One region of the Ruminococcus sp. 8Y-12 genome, then DNA from elsewhere that is predicted to be linked to it. Evidence: a T-box and tRNA genes for the amino acid it is inferred to sense, from the RefSeq annotation. Region 1 holds a T-box; the other holds one or more tRNA genes.

The links. A T-box is a leader RNA that pairs with one kind of tRNA and senses whether it is charged. The one in region 1 lies ahead of proS (proline--tRNA ligase), so its partner is inferred to be a tRNA-Pro.
Region 2: it encodes a tRNA-Pro, which carries the amino acid that the T-box ahead of proS (proline--tRNA ligase) is inferred to sense. The anticodon was not compared.

The regions. Positions count from the first base shown of each region.
Region 1 is NZ_CM176623.1:1,347,333-1,354,388, reverse strand. Features, by position in the region: gene AC0THY_RS04955 (branched-chain amino acid ABC transporter permease) at 1-607, opposite strand, end outside; gene AC0THY_RS04950 (branched-chain amino acid ABC transporter permease) at 617-1,501, opposite strand; gene AC0THY_RS04945 (ABC transporter substrate-binding protein) at 1,692-2,894, opposite strand; gene AC0THY_RS04940 (prolyl-tRNA synthetase associated domain-containing protein) at 3,029-3,574, opposite strand; gene proS (proline--tRNA ligase) at 3,579-5,018, opposite strand; T-box leader at 5,158-5,364, opposite strand; gene pduB (microcompartment protein PduB) at 5,520-6,233, shown strand; gene AC0THY_RS04925 (hypothetical protein) at 6,246-6,944, opposite strand; gene AC0THY_RS04920 (PadR family transcriptional regulator) at 6,941-7,056, opposite strand, start outside.
Region 2 is NZ_CM176623.1:4,443,680-4,450,735, forward strand. Features, by position in the region: gene AC0THY_RS17955 (AraC family transcriptional regulator) at 1-73, shown strand, start outside; tRNA gene AC0THY_RS17960 (tRNA-Leu) at 133-214, opposite strand; gene AC0THY_RS17965 (cation:proton antiporter) at 287-1,543, opposite strand; gene AC0THY_RS17970 (sensor histidine kinase) at 1,706-2,785, shown strand; gene AC0THY_RS17975 (response regulator) at 2,778-3,485, shown strand; tRNA gene AC0THY_RS17980 (tRNA-Lys) at 3,575-3,647, opposite strand; tRNA gene AC0THY_RS17985 (tRNA-Gln) at 3,693-3,764, opposite strand; tRNA gene AC0THY_RS17990 (tRNA-His) at 3,771-3,844, opposite strand; tRNA gene AC0THY_RS17995 (tRNA-Arg) at 3,882-3,955, opposite strand; tRNA gene AC0THY_RS18000 (tRNA-Gly) at 3,959-4,029, opposite strand; tRNA gene AC0THY_RS18005 (tRNA-Pro) at 4,043-4,117, opposite strand; gene AC0THY_RS18010 (metallophosphoesterase family protein) at 4,215-4,697, opposite strand; gene AC0THY_RS18015 (XTP/dITP diphosphatase) at 4,712-5,308, opposite strand; gene AC0THY_RS18020 (lectin like domain-containing protein) at 5,386-6,747, opposite strand; gene AC0THY_RS18025 (THUMP domain-containing class I SAM-dependent RNA methyltransferase) at 6,758-7,056, opposite strand, start outside.

The sequences.
Region 1 (7,056 bases):
GAGTGATAAGCACCAGTATAATACCCACCAGGAAGGTAGAGTCATTGGGCGTTCCTGTGATCCCCTGAGGCCCGTTGACCAGGGTTACCCCGTCCGCCTCCATATTCATGGACGCTGCGTCCTTCATGGAAAAGTGGAAGCCATTGCTGTCTTTTCCGATAAAAAACACATTGATCAGGTTTTTGATAATCTCTCCAAAGGCCAGGGTCACAATTGCCAGGTAATCTCCTTTCAGGCGCAGCACCGGGATGCCGATGAGGATTCCAAAGAGGGCAGCCACAGCTGCGCCAATCAGAATTGCCAGGAAAAATCTCAGGCCCGCCACCAGGATAACGTCTGCCGTACACTTGGAGAAAAAGGCGCTGGCAAAAGCGCCCACACACATAAAGCCCGCATGTCCCAGGCTGAGTTCTCCCAGGATGCCAACTGTGAGGTTTAAGGATACGGCCAGTATCACGTAAACGCAAAGGGGAACCAAGAGTCCTTCCATCAGGCTGGACACCTTCCCGGCTGTCAGAAAGATCTGTACGATTGCAAAAGCTGCAATCACGATTCCATATGTAATCAAATTGCTTCTTGTTGTCTTGTTTAATTTCATCTTTTTCATCCTGCCCACCTACACTTTCTCTTGAATCTGCTTGCCCAGAATGCCGGTAGGCTTAACCAGCAGAACCACAATGAGGACTGCAAACACAATCGCGTCCGCCATCTGCGAAGAAATGTATGCTTTTCCCAGTATTTCAATAACGCCCAGAAGGACACCGCCAATCAGCGCTCCGGGGATAGAGCCGATACCGCCGAATACGGCAGCCACAAAGGCCTTGATTCCCGGCATGGCCCCTGTGTAGGGTGTAAGGGACGGATAGGCAGAACATAAAAGCACGCTGGCTATGGCCGCCAGGGCGGAACCGATGGCAAAGGTAAGTGCAATGGTCCCATTTACATTGATACCCATTAACTGCGCAGCCCCCTTGTCCTCAGATACTGCCAGCATGGCCTGTCCGGCCTTGGACTTTTTGATGAACAGGGTGAGTCCCACCATAATAACGATACATGCCAAAATAGTTACGATCGTCTCTCCGGAAATCGTCAACTGACCGCCTGCCAGTACAAGAGCAGGGACGCTCACAACGGAGTTAAATGATTTCGTGTCAGCTCCAAAAATCAGCAGAGCGATATTCTGAAGCAGATAGCTGACACCGATTGCTGTGATCAGCACAGCCAGCGAGGAGGCAGCATTTCGCAGAGGCTTGTAAGCCACACGCTCGATCACCACACCCAGAACCGTACACACAATCACAGCCGCGATAATTCCCACAGCCGGAGGCATTCCCATGGTACTCACAATCGTCAGAACCACATAACCTCCCACCATAATAACATCGCCGTGTGCAAAATTCAGCATCTTGGCGATTCCGTACACCATGGTATAGCCCAGGGCAATGATCGCGTAAACACTGCCAAGACTGATACCGTTGATTAGATAAGAAATAAAACTCATACCGCAACCCCTCTATCGTATTTTAATACTGTATTATAGCACAGTTTTCTACTGTAGTTCAATAAAGAATTTCAAACTCGTAACTGATCGGTACTTTCACGTTACTGTTCACAGTTACATGCAAAAAGTGCTGCCCCGCAAATGAATACTCATCTTTGGAGCAGCACCGATTATTTCCGTTTCACTTTCATTACATTGCCTTGTAAACACCGTCCGTGATTACCACTGCCTTCGGATCTTTGTTGGGCTCGCCATCTGCAGTCCAGACAATATTACCGGTCAGTCCCTCAACCGTGATCTCCGTCATGGCTGTTTTCATTGCCTCGCAGATCTCGGACACGCTCATTTCCGGAGTAATACCAGCTTTCTCACCAGCTGCTTTGATTGCGTACATTGCGTCATAGGCGTCTGCGGCAAACTGGTTTGGTGTGTCTGTGTATGCCTCTTTAAATGCAGAGACGAAGTTTTTGGTCAGCTCATCATCCGCGTCTGCGGCAAACGGTGTCAGAAGCATAACGCCTTCCGCAAGGGAGGTATCAAAGTTCTCCACGTTCAGAATACCGTCCAGTCCGTCACATCCGAAGAACTGGGGTGTAAATCCCATGGTGCTGGCCTGTTTGAGGATCAAGGATGCCTCATTGTAGTAGATGGGTAAAAATACCAGTTCCGCTCCGCCATCCTTTGCCTTCTGCAGCTGTACGGAGAAATCCGTCTTGTTGTCAGCTGTAAATGCCTCTGCAGCTACGATCTCGATTCCCTGGTTCTTGGCCTCTGCTGCAAACTTCTCATAGATACCGGAAGAGTACACATCAGAGCTGTCATAGATTACAGCCACTTTGGCAGCCAGTTTGTTTTCCCCAATATATTTTGCGGAAGCAGCTCCCTGGTTCGGGTCAGAAAAGCAGACACGGAAAGCATTTTCGTACTGAATACTCTCCACTGCAGAACCTGAGGGTGTAAGCTGGAACATATTGTCCTCATGTGTCTTCTCCACCACTGCGATACAGGGTCCGGAGGTAACGGTGCCTACCAGCATCTGCATACCCCAGTCTTTTAATGTATTGTAAGCATTTACGGATTTTTCCGCATCGCTCTCATCATCCTGGAAGGATGTCTCCACCTGATAACCATTTATTCCACCCGCTGCATTGATTTCCTTTGCCGCAAGCTCAATCGCATTTGCCACTGCCTGTCCGTAAACTGCAGCTCCTCCTGTTGTGGGTCCAATGCCTCCGATCTTAAAGGTACCACCCTTCGCCGTTGCCTCTCCGTCAGCAGCCTCCGTGGATGCCGCCCCTTCCTTTGCCGCGTCTTTACTTCCGCAGCCGGCAAGGGATGCAACTGCAAGGGATGCAGCTAATGCAAATGCAGCGATCTGTTTGAACTTCTTCATATTCTCTTTTCCTCCTTCTTTATAGATAGATTTTTCTAAAATCTTGGCCCTATGATACCGCCTAAACCTTTCTTTGTCAATGATTTTTTGTACCGCCACTTTCTCAAAGCTCCACCACGTTACTGTTCACACGTTCACAGCAGCTCCACCACTGTATAGTCATGTCCTATATATGGAAGAAACTTTTCCAGAATATCTCTGGTACGCAGCTTCAGGCTGGAGGTATTGATGCAGGGATGGCATCCCAGATACTCTGTCTCAGCCACCTCCCGGTCAATCAGCAGCCGGATTCTCTTGTCTTTGTCATTCATCAGGCCCAGGACGGTGACTGATCCGGGGGTGAGATCCATAAATTCCTCCAAATACTCCTCGCCCGCAAAGGATAACCTGGCACTTCCGATCTGCTTTGAGAGCTCCTTTGTCTTAAAAGGCTTTTGTCCAGGCATCAATAACAGGTAAAAATCCGTCTTTTGCCGGTTGCACAGAAAAAGGTTTTTGCAAATCTCAATATCCAGCAATTTGTCCACATCATGGCAGGACTCAATGGACGGTGTCACCTCATGGTCCACCCGCACAAATGGGATGTCCAGCTTTTCCAGGAGATCATAGACCGCCATCTCCTTGGGAAGCCTTCCCTCCGGATCCGGTCTTGTTGTGTATAGTGTTTTGTCTATCTCCATTTGATTAATAAGCCTTTCCCCAGTATACCATCTGTTTTGCCGGCTTTCCACAGTGAACGCAGGTACCCGAGAGATGCTCCTGCTCAAAGGGCATACATCTGGAGGTCACGCCGATCTCCTCCTTTAAGGCATCCTCGCACTCCTGGCATCCGCACCACATGGCTTTGATAAAGCCCGGCTTGTTCTCAGCGATGTCCCGCATCTCCTCCATGTTAGTGGCAGTGTAGGTATGGGAATCCCTGTGAGCTCTGGCCCTCTCCAGCATGTCCGTCTGGATGGCCTCCAGTATCTGCGCGGTCTTTTCTGCCAGCTCCTCTATAGGCGCAACGATCTTCTCCCTGGTATCCCTGCGCACGATCACTGCATGCCCGGCCTCAATGTCCTTGGGCCCCAGCTCGATTCTCACAGGAAAGCCTCTCATCTCCTGCTCGGAGAATTTCCATCCGGGGCTCTTGTCCGAGTCATCCAGCTTCACACGCAGGCCTGCTGCCTGCAGCGCTGCCTTCACCTGGACCGCCCTCTCAAGCACGCCCTCTTTTTTCTGCTGGATGGGAATCACCACCACCTGGGTGGGCGCAATTCTGGGCGGAAGCACTAGTCCGCTGTTATCCCCGTGTACCATAATAATGGCTCCAATCATCCGGGTTGTCATTCCCCAGGAGGTCTGATGAACATATTTTAACTGATTGTCCTTGTCCGCAAACTGGATGCCAAAGGCTTTTGCGAATCCGTCCCCAAAATTATGGCTGGTTCCGGACTGCAGCGCCTTTCCGTCGTGCATCAGAGACTCTATCGTATAGGTGGCCTCCGCTCCTGCGAACTTCTCCTTATCCGTCTTGCGGCCCTTGATCACAGGAATGGCCAGAACATCCTCACAGAAGCTGGCGTACACATTCAGCATCTGAATGGTTCTCTCCTCAGCCTCCTCGGCTGTAGCGTGGGCGGTGTGACCCTCCTGCCACAGGAACTCCCTGGAGCGCAGGAAGGGTCTCGTGGTCTTTTCCCAGCGCACCACTGAACACCACTGATTGTACACCTTGGGGAGATCCCGGTAGGAGTGGACGTCATTGGCGTAGAAGTCACAGAACAGAGTCTCTGAGGTGGGACGCACGCACAAACGCTCCTGAAGGGGCTCCAGTCCGCCATGGGTCACCCAGGCCACTTCCGGGGCAAATCCCTCCACATGATCCTTCTCCTTCTGGAGCAGACTCTCAGGAATGAACAGCGGCAGGTATACATTTTCCACCCCTGTCTCCTTGAACCTGCGGTCCAGCTCATTCTGAATATTCTCCCAGATTGCATATCCCGCAGGTTTAATCACCATACAACCCTTCACACTGGTGTAGTCAATCAGCTCTGCCTTCTTTACCACATCTGTGTACCACTGTGCGAAATCCTCCTCCATGGAGGTGATCGCTTCCACCAATTTCTTTTCCTTTGCCATCTCTTTACTCCTTTCCAGTACTTTGGTTTTTATAAAGCAGGGGGAACATATTACACTTGGCCCCGGAAGTTTTTTGTCTCTCAGGATGTATTTCTCTTTAAAACAAAAACCCCCGGTCTCCCTGCACGCATTCTGCGCACAAAGGGACCGAGGTAACATTCTTCGGCGGTACCACCCTGTTTGGCAGCCTGCGCTGCCCGCTCTTTCTCCGTTAACGCCGGAATTACGCTGTACTTTCATACAGTGCTCCAAGGTAGGTTCCACATGCTCCGCACAGAAATCTCTCACCATCGATTCCCTCTCTTTGGATTGTCACATATGTACTGGTCCTCTTCATCGCGCTTTTCGTCAATAGGGTCATTCTAGTCGAAAAAATCACGTTTGTCAAGCGTTACTGTGAACGTGTGAACAGTAACGTTTGACATGAAGCACTTTTTTCTTTATACTAAGCTTATTATTGGATAGGTATGCCTGTTTGCACCTGCCATAGAGGAGAAATTTATGGACGTTAGATCAATCAGTATGAATTGTACAAGAACAGAATTTGTGGGCACCGCGGTCCTGGACACCATTGGGCTGGTGATTGCGGGCATTGACTCTGAGCTCCTGGCTCAGATGGGTCTGGGCACCCGCTATCACTCCCTGGGGATTTTCAGTTCCAGAACCGGAGCGGCAGGACAGCTCACAGCCGTCGATGAAGCGGTGAAAGCCACCAACACGGAAGTTCTCTCCATCGAGCTACCCCGGGACACAAAGGGCTGGGGCGGCCATGGGAACTATGTAGTCCTGGGAGGGGACAATGTCTCGGATGTGCGCCAGGCCGTTCAGATTGCCCTGGAACTCACAAATAAATACGCAGGAGAGCTGTACATCAGCCAGGCTGGACACCTGGAGTTTGCCTACTCCGCCAACGCAGGGCAGGTACTGCAGAAAGCCTTTGGGGCAAAACCGGGACAGGCCTTTGGATTCATGGCCGGTTCCCCCGCCGCCATCGGCCTGGTAATGGCGGACACTGCAGTGAAAGCGGCCGGTGTAAAGATCATCCGGTACATGACACCCGACAGGGGAACCAGCCATTCCAATGAAGTAATCCTGGCCCTCTCCGGGGATGCCAGCTCTGCCAGAGAGGCTGTATTGGAAGCCCGGCAGATAGGTCTGGAGCTTTTGATTGCTATGGGCAGCTACCCGGAAATTCCCGGAACCCCATATCTTTGACAATGCGCCCCCTTATCTCCAGTCATATTTTCCGGAAATCCGGTTCCAATGAACAGATTCCTGCAAAAGCAGGAGCAGATACAGAAAGATCAGTACCCCAAAGGCGGTCTGAAAGCTGACCGGCACCACAACCGCTGCCAGGTTCCTGATACTCCCGCTATCTCTTAAAATCCCTAATGGCATCAGGTATCCCCCGATAACCAGAAGCGTTGGGATAAATAACACTGTAAAGTTAATAAACCTGTTCTGACAAAAGGTAATCTTTGCCCTGAGTACCACATAGATGAAACTCACGGCTGCTGCAAAGAGGATGATCAGGAAATGGATGAGCGGCACACCCTCCTGGGCTTTTCGACCCTCAAGTACAAAAACATACCCAAAAAAGAGTAAGATGGTGGGAAACAAAAAAATCATCACATGGGAAAAACGTTCCCACAGCGTCTGTCTTCTGGCATCTCGAATTACGGAGTCACAAAACTCCTTCAGAGGAACCCCCAACTTCTCCTCCACCGTGACACCGTCCTTCGCAGCCTCCTCAGCCATTCCCAGAAGATCCTTCTGTACCACTGCAAGCTGGAAAGGACAGATTCCGGAATAGCGCATATAAACCATGATATCCCGAATAGTCCTCTGGTTTGGATTTTTGATCATTTCCAGTCTTTTCCTGTTCTCGTTTTTTAGTTTCATTAGATCATTATAAAAGATGTTCATACCTGTTCCTCCCCCTTCAATATGGAATTCACACTGCTCTCAATACACCGCCACAATTCTACAAACTCCTCCAGATACTCCTTTCCCTGTTCCGTGAGATGGTAATACTTTC
Region 2 (7,056 bases), 1.9 Mb from region 1:
GCTCTTTAAACAGGACCTGTGCACCACACCCCTGAAATACCGTCATGCTTATCAGCGGGCTGAAGCTCTCTGATATACAAAACAGCCTCCCTTTTGGGAGGCTGTTTTGCCGTATACTTTTTACTTTGATCCTGCGGATAACAGGACTTGAACCTGCACGCCTGTTGGCAATAGAACCTAAATCTATCGCGTCTGCCAATTCCGCCATATCCGCCAATGATTACTGCCCATTTATTATAGCGGATCACTTGCTACCTGTCAATGTTTTTTAGCGGACATGCCCAGACTATTTTCCCTCCCTATACTGGGAAATCTCCTCATAGTTGTGGGCAAAGCTCTCATTCTCAGGAATCGGGATTGCGGGTGCGTTTTTAAAGGTTAATTTCAGCAAGATCGGAGTGATGATGGTTGTGATGATTACCACAATTACCACTGGTCCTAAAAAGTTGGACCCCAAAAGTCCCACCTGTGTTCCCTTGCTGGCAACAATCAGCGCCACCTCACCACGGGAAATCATTCCCACACCGATTCTGATTGACTGGTAATTCTTATAGTGACACATCTTGGCACCGAGTCCACAGCCGACTACCTTTGTGAGCACTGCCACCACCACCAATACCACAGCAAACAAAATGATATTCGGTGTCATAGAAGGCAGTTCCACCTTTAACCCAATACTGGTAAAAAAGACCGGAGACAGGTACATATATGAGACGATATCAAACCTGGATGCCAAATACTGGCTTCTCTGTGTGCTGGATATGATCAGCCCGGCAATAAATGCCCCTGTAATATCCGCAACTCCAAATACTACCTCCGCTATGTAGGACATCACAAGGCAGAACACAAAGGCCACTATCACATGGCGCTGCAGCCCCTTTTTCCCCTTCTCACTCCACTTTTTATAAAACTTATAGAACAGAAACCCGGCAACTGCCGCGAAAAGGAAAAATCCCACAATCTTCAACAGAACCACAACCACATTGACTGAGCTGTCCGCCAGGCTGGTGATCACTGTCAAACCGATAATACCCAGAATGTCATCGATAACCGCAGCCCCTAATATGGCATTTCCAGATCTGGTTTTTAGCTTACCCAGCTCCTTTAATGTCTCAACCGTAATGCTAACGGAAGTTGCCGTCAGTATGATTCCTATGAAAATATTTTGAAGAAACGTGCTGCAGGAAGCGTCTGACGCTATGACTTGTGGCTGATTGAAAAAGTATGCCACAGCAAAACCGCCTACGAGCGGAACCACCACACCGATCAGGGCAATCAGGAAGGAGGCTTTTCCGCTGCGCTTCAGCTCTTTTATATCTGTCTCCATGCCTGCACAGAACATCAGAACCACAACGCCTATCTCAGCCGTCTGGTGGATAAAGCTGGTCTCTTTTAATATATTAAAAACAGCCGGTCCCAGCAGCAGACCCGCCAGAAGTGCACCGACCACCTGAGGCATTCGGACTTTCCGCGTAATCAGCCCCAAAAGTTTGGTACTGAGCAAGATAATTGCCAAGTCAAATAAGTAATTGTAAGTTTCCATAGTCTCGCCTCTCATTTTCAAATTTTCCATCCACTAATTTATCACTTATGGTTTGACAAGACAATCTTTTTTTCTTGTTTTGCAAATTCTTAGCAATTTCTTAACACATTTTAAGGTATACTCGTTGTATACTGATTTCAAATGGATATGAGGTAAATAACTATGCATAAGACTACTAAAAAATTACTGCACAATATCTGCGTTGTTATGTTCAGCATGACTGCTGCTACAGCCATCTCCTTTTATTTTCACCATATAAACGGAAGTTCTGTCAATATTGCGCTCTTTTACATTTTAGCCATTGTACTGACAGCCCGCTACACTTCGAATTACATGTGCGGGGTAATCGCATCCCTGGCAGGTGTCATCAGTATCAACTATCTGTTTACCTACCCATATTTTGAGCTGAACTTTCAGCTCAGCGGGTATCCCCTTACGTTTCTGGTCATGCTGATCATCTCTCTTATCACCAGCACTGCCACCACCCATATGAAGGAAAATGCACGCATCCTGTCCGAACGTGAAAAACAGCTCACAGCTGCAGAAAAGGAAAAGATGAGGGCGAATCTGCTGCGCGCTGTATCCCATGATCTGCGAACGCCCCTAACCAGTATCATTGGTGCGAGCAATACTTACCTGGACAACGGAGATACCCTTTCAGAGGCCCAAAAACGGGAACTGGTAGCGCATATTGCCCAGGATTCCAACTGGCTCCTGAACATGGTGGAGAATCTGCTGTCCGTAACCCGGATACATGATGATGTAGCCAGGGTAACCAAGTCCTTAGAACCCATCGAGGAGGTGGTTTCCGAGGCGGTCTATCGTCTGAAAAAACGCCTGCCCCAGGCCTCAATCAAGGTGAAGGTACCTGATGACCTGGTTATGATTCCCATGGATGCCATTCTGATCGAGCAGGTTATTATCAATCTTCTGGAAAACGCGGTTGTTCACGCTCAAAGCAGAGAGCCCATTCAATGCCTGGTAACCTGTGACAGGGATACCGTTGCGTTTCACATTATTGATTTTGGCATAGGAATTGACCCGGATCAGCTGGACTCCATATTTGAGAGCGGTTCTCTTTGCTGCGGCAAGTCGTCGGACAGTTCAAAGGGCATGGGTATCGGACTCTCCATCTGCAAAACCATTATATTAGCCCACAATGGGACCATAACTGCCCGAAATCACAGTGAGGGCGCTGAATTTATATTTACATTACCACGGGACGGTGAATCACATGAATAACTATAAATCAACTATTTTAGTCATAGAAGATGAGAAAAATATCTGCAATTTTATATCCACAACACTCTCTAACCAGAATTATCGGGTACTCAAGGCGTACAATGGAGTGGACGGGCTTTCCATCATAACCTCTCAATGCCCGGATATGGTTCTACTGGATCTGGGACTGCCTGACATAGACGGACTTACCATTATACGCCGTGTCCGGAGCTGGTCCTCCATTCCTATCTTAGTTATCTCTGCGCGTACCCAGGAGTCCGAAAAAGTGGAGGCCTTAGACCTGGGGGCGGATGACTATATAACAAAACCCTTTGGGACCTCGGAACTGATGGCCCGCATCCGGACTGCGGAACGCCACAGCGCTCTGCCCTCCTCGCAGGGGGTGCCCCATATTTTCCATGCCAAGGATCTCACCATCGATTTTGTAAAGCACCAGATCTCTGTCAGAGGCCAGGAAGTGCATTTGACGCAGGTGGAATTCAAAATCATTTCCCTGCTGGCCCGCAATTCCGGAAGAGTTATGACCTATGACTCCATCATCTCCAGCATCTGGGGACCCTATGCGGACCACAACAATCGTATACTCAGGGTTAATATGGCGAATATCAGAAGAAAGCTGGAACTGAATCCCGCTGAGCCGGAATATGTACAGACAGAGATTGGAATCGGTTACCGAATGATTGAGGAAGAGAGCCTTTAGGGGCTCTCTCAGACAAGTGCAAAGGACTTCCATATAATAAAAAAATCCCCGCAAACTGCGAAGATACTTGTTTTTACGAATTTATTGAATGAGACATCGGGGATTCGAACCCCGGACAACTTGATTAAAAGTCAAGTGCTCTACCAACTGAGCTAATATCCCATAAGTTCTCCGGGCAAATCCTCTGCCCCAGTCGGCTTTCGCCAGCTGGGCTAGCTGGATTCGAACCAGCGAGTGCAGCAGTCAAAGTGCTGTGCCTTACCGCTTGGCGATAGCCCAAGAAAGGGTGGGTAAAGGGATTCGAACCCTCGGCCTCCAGAGCCACAATCTGGCGCGCTAACCAGCTGCGCTATACCCACCATTATTAAATATTGCCCACCTGCAAATACAGGTAAACGAGCCTGAAGGGATTCGAACCCCCGACCCACGGCTTAGAAGGCCGTTGCTCTATCCAACTGAGCTACAGACTCAAGAGCGGGTGATGGGAATCGAACCCACGTATCCAGCTTGGAAGGCTGGTGTTCTACCATTGAACTACACCCGCATGGTGTTACGTATCGGGGTGACAGGATTCGAACCTGCGACCTCCTGGTCCCAAACCAGGCGCTCTAGCCAAGCTGAGCCACACCCCGTTCTAGGCTTATCTTGCGCCCTTTTCGTGACGCAAGACATATTATATTATAGCCATTTCCAATTGTCAACTATTTTTTCGTTTTTTTTACTATTTTTTCAGTCTAAATAACAAATCCTGTATTTTGCTTCCCCAAGCTCATTGATCTCCATCAGAATATAGCTGGGCTTTCTCCCTTCCTGTCTGGGGTAGGACAGACTTCCCGGGTTTAAAACAGTCAGCTGTTCCCCCACATCCAGCACGGGTCTGTGTGTATGACCGTACATGACGATATCCACACCTCTTGCCCGTGCCTGCCGCCTGATTTCCTGTGTATCCAGGGACACATAGTAGTAATGCCCGTGGGTGATCAGCACTTTATACTTCCCCAGCATAAACTCCTGCTCCCTGGGCAGATCACAAAAAAAGTCATTGTTGCCACACACAATATTGACCGGACATTCCGCCAGCTGACGGATAAAGTCCTCGCTTCCCTCCGCATCACCTAGATGAATCAAACGGTCAATGGGTTTTTGTTCTTCCAACACTTTTTCCAGATTTCTGTCTCGGCGATGGGTGTCACTGACAATCAATATTTTCATCTGCAGTTCCCCTCCTACAGTACTGTTTTTAGTTTTTCCTTCATCATCCGGAGCGCTTTGCCGCGGTGGCTCAGCTCATTCTTCTTCTCCGGAGACAGCTCTGCGGTAGTGCACTTGTATTCCGGGAGGTAAAAAATGGGATCATATCCAAATCCATTCTCCCCCCTGCTCTCATATCCTATGATCCCCTCAACCGCTGCCTGACTGTGAAGGACTTCCCCGCTTGGCAGAGCTGCGGAGATTGCACACACAAACCTGGCAGTCCGCTTTTCATCAGGCACACCTTCCAGACGGTCAATCAAGTTCTTGTTTTTAATGTCATAGGAAGTTTCCTCCCCCATATATCTGGCTGAGTAAATGCCGGGTTCCCCGTTGAGGTAATCGATCTCCAGCCCAGAGTCGTCCGCCAGCACGATCTGCCCGGTCAGCTCCATGACTGTCTTTGCCTTAATATCCGCATTTTCCTGAAAACTCGTTCCGTTTTCCACAATATCCGCTTTCGCGCCTGCCTCTTTCATGGAAAGAACAGGAATCTTTAGATCTGCCAGAATCTCCCGAATCTCCCTCATCTTTCCCTCATTTCCAGTTGCAAAAATAATACACTTTTCCATATCTTCACTCTTTTCTACCGTTTACTCCGATTATATCACGGTGTGCTTTCCCGTGCAAAATACTTTTTCCAACTTTGTCAAAAAATGTCAGAAGTATACACTTTTAGGCAGAGGTTGCACCCGTATCCCTCCTCCGCGCGCTTCCAGTTGTATCCATTGGAGCTGATATACCCCTCTCCGTCCTCTATGGTAACCATGCTGGTGTTCTGATCCGCCTGGTACTCTGTTGCAACCGGATACTCTGATCCAGGGGTCTTTATCTTAATACTAAGGGCAAATCTCTGACCCGGTTCCAGCTGGATCGGCTCCTCCAAATCAATGGTGTAGTATCCCGGATTTTTCAAGGTGCCTGACTGCACCTTTTTGCTCGCCGCCAAAGAGAGGGGGCTGTCAAAAAATTCTGTCTTATATATGGTATACCTGGTATCTCTGTCTGTGGCGTAGAATCCCACCGCCTCCGCGCGCTCCTTTCCCTTGCTCTCATATACATTGGCAAAGTAGCATGTATCCGTACCATACCCCAGCTGTCCTACCCAGCCGCAGAGATCGCTCTGATATAGATGATCGTAATTGTCCGGCTCATCCACTCTGGTGTAGGCCAAGCAGTAGCTGGCAATCAGAGCATCCTCATAGGACACGTAAAAAATACCATTATCCCCAAACTTATCTCCCCAGCTGTTTTGACAGATAAATGCACCGTCCCGCTTTACATTCATGGTAAAGCGCTCTTTGGGATATGCATCATCCCATCCGATAATCAGCACATCGTGGTTGGGGTCTTTTTCACCCTGATAGCAGTACGCCTTTTCAAACTGATTGTAAAAGACAGATGTATGGGCCGAGCTTTCCATATCCATGTAAAAGGAAGACTGCACAGCTCCATACTTGTACACCAGACGCTTTACATCCTGAATATCCTTGTCCATAATCATCTGCATTTCCTGCACATGCTTTATCGGGGCAAGTCCCTTGGGTGAGCTGCCGTCTCCATAGGGGTCCTGATCCTCCCTCACAGGTCCCAGCCATGCGGCAAAATAGGCGATGGACATGGTGTAGGCTCCCCCGTCCTCCTGTCCCTTTTGATATGGATTCTGCAGTGAAATGTGATCTGCGGAGAATACGGTGTGTTCTTTGGGTAGCAGAACAGACTCCAGGGACGAGGATGCGGTAATCGCCCAGCAAGTCCCCAGATCCCCCTGATCCTTTACCGAGGGAGCTTTTTGCTGCTCCCTCAAATCATACCTTCCCGGCAGATCCTTCCCCCTGTGGCCGTCCTCTTCCGTTTCAATATCTTCTCTCTCCGTATCCTCACGGCTCTCTGTCTCTTTCTGTGTGTGATCAATCCACTGTCTGATCTGAACATGGTACATGTCATAAACCAGATACCCGGATAGACATATAACAGCCAAAATCAGCAGTGTCTGCACTTTTTTAATCAAAAGCTTCCCCCTATTTTTTTGATCTCGGCGGTTTCGGTCCCAGGAATTGATAAAAATAGGTCCTGATCATCCCATTGTATATCTTCCTGTTTTTATCCGCCTTTCTCCCAATATACTTCTCTGCATCCTCATAGCTGGTTATCAGATACTCAGACCAGGAATCCAGCCTCTGAAAGCTCTCCCCTATCTGCCGGTACAACTGGGGCAGATTTTCTTTCTCCTCAATGCGCTCCCCGTACGGAGGATTCGTGATAATAAAACCATACTTTTTAGGGTGGTTCAACTCGCTGACCGGGCGTTGCTGGAAAT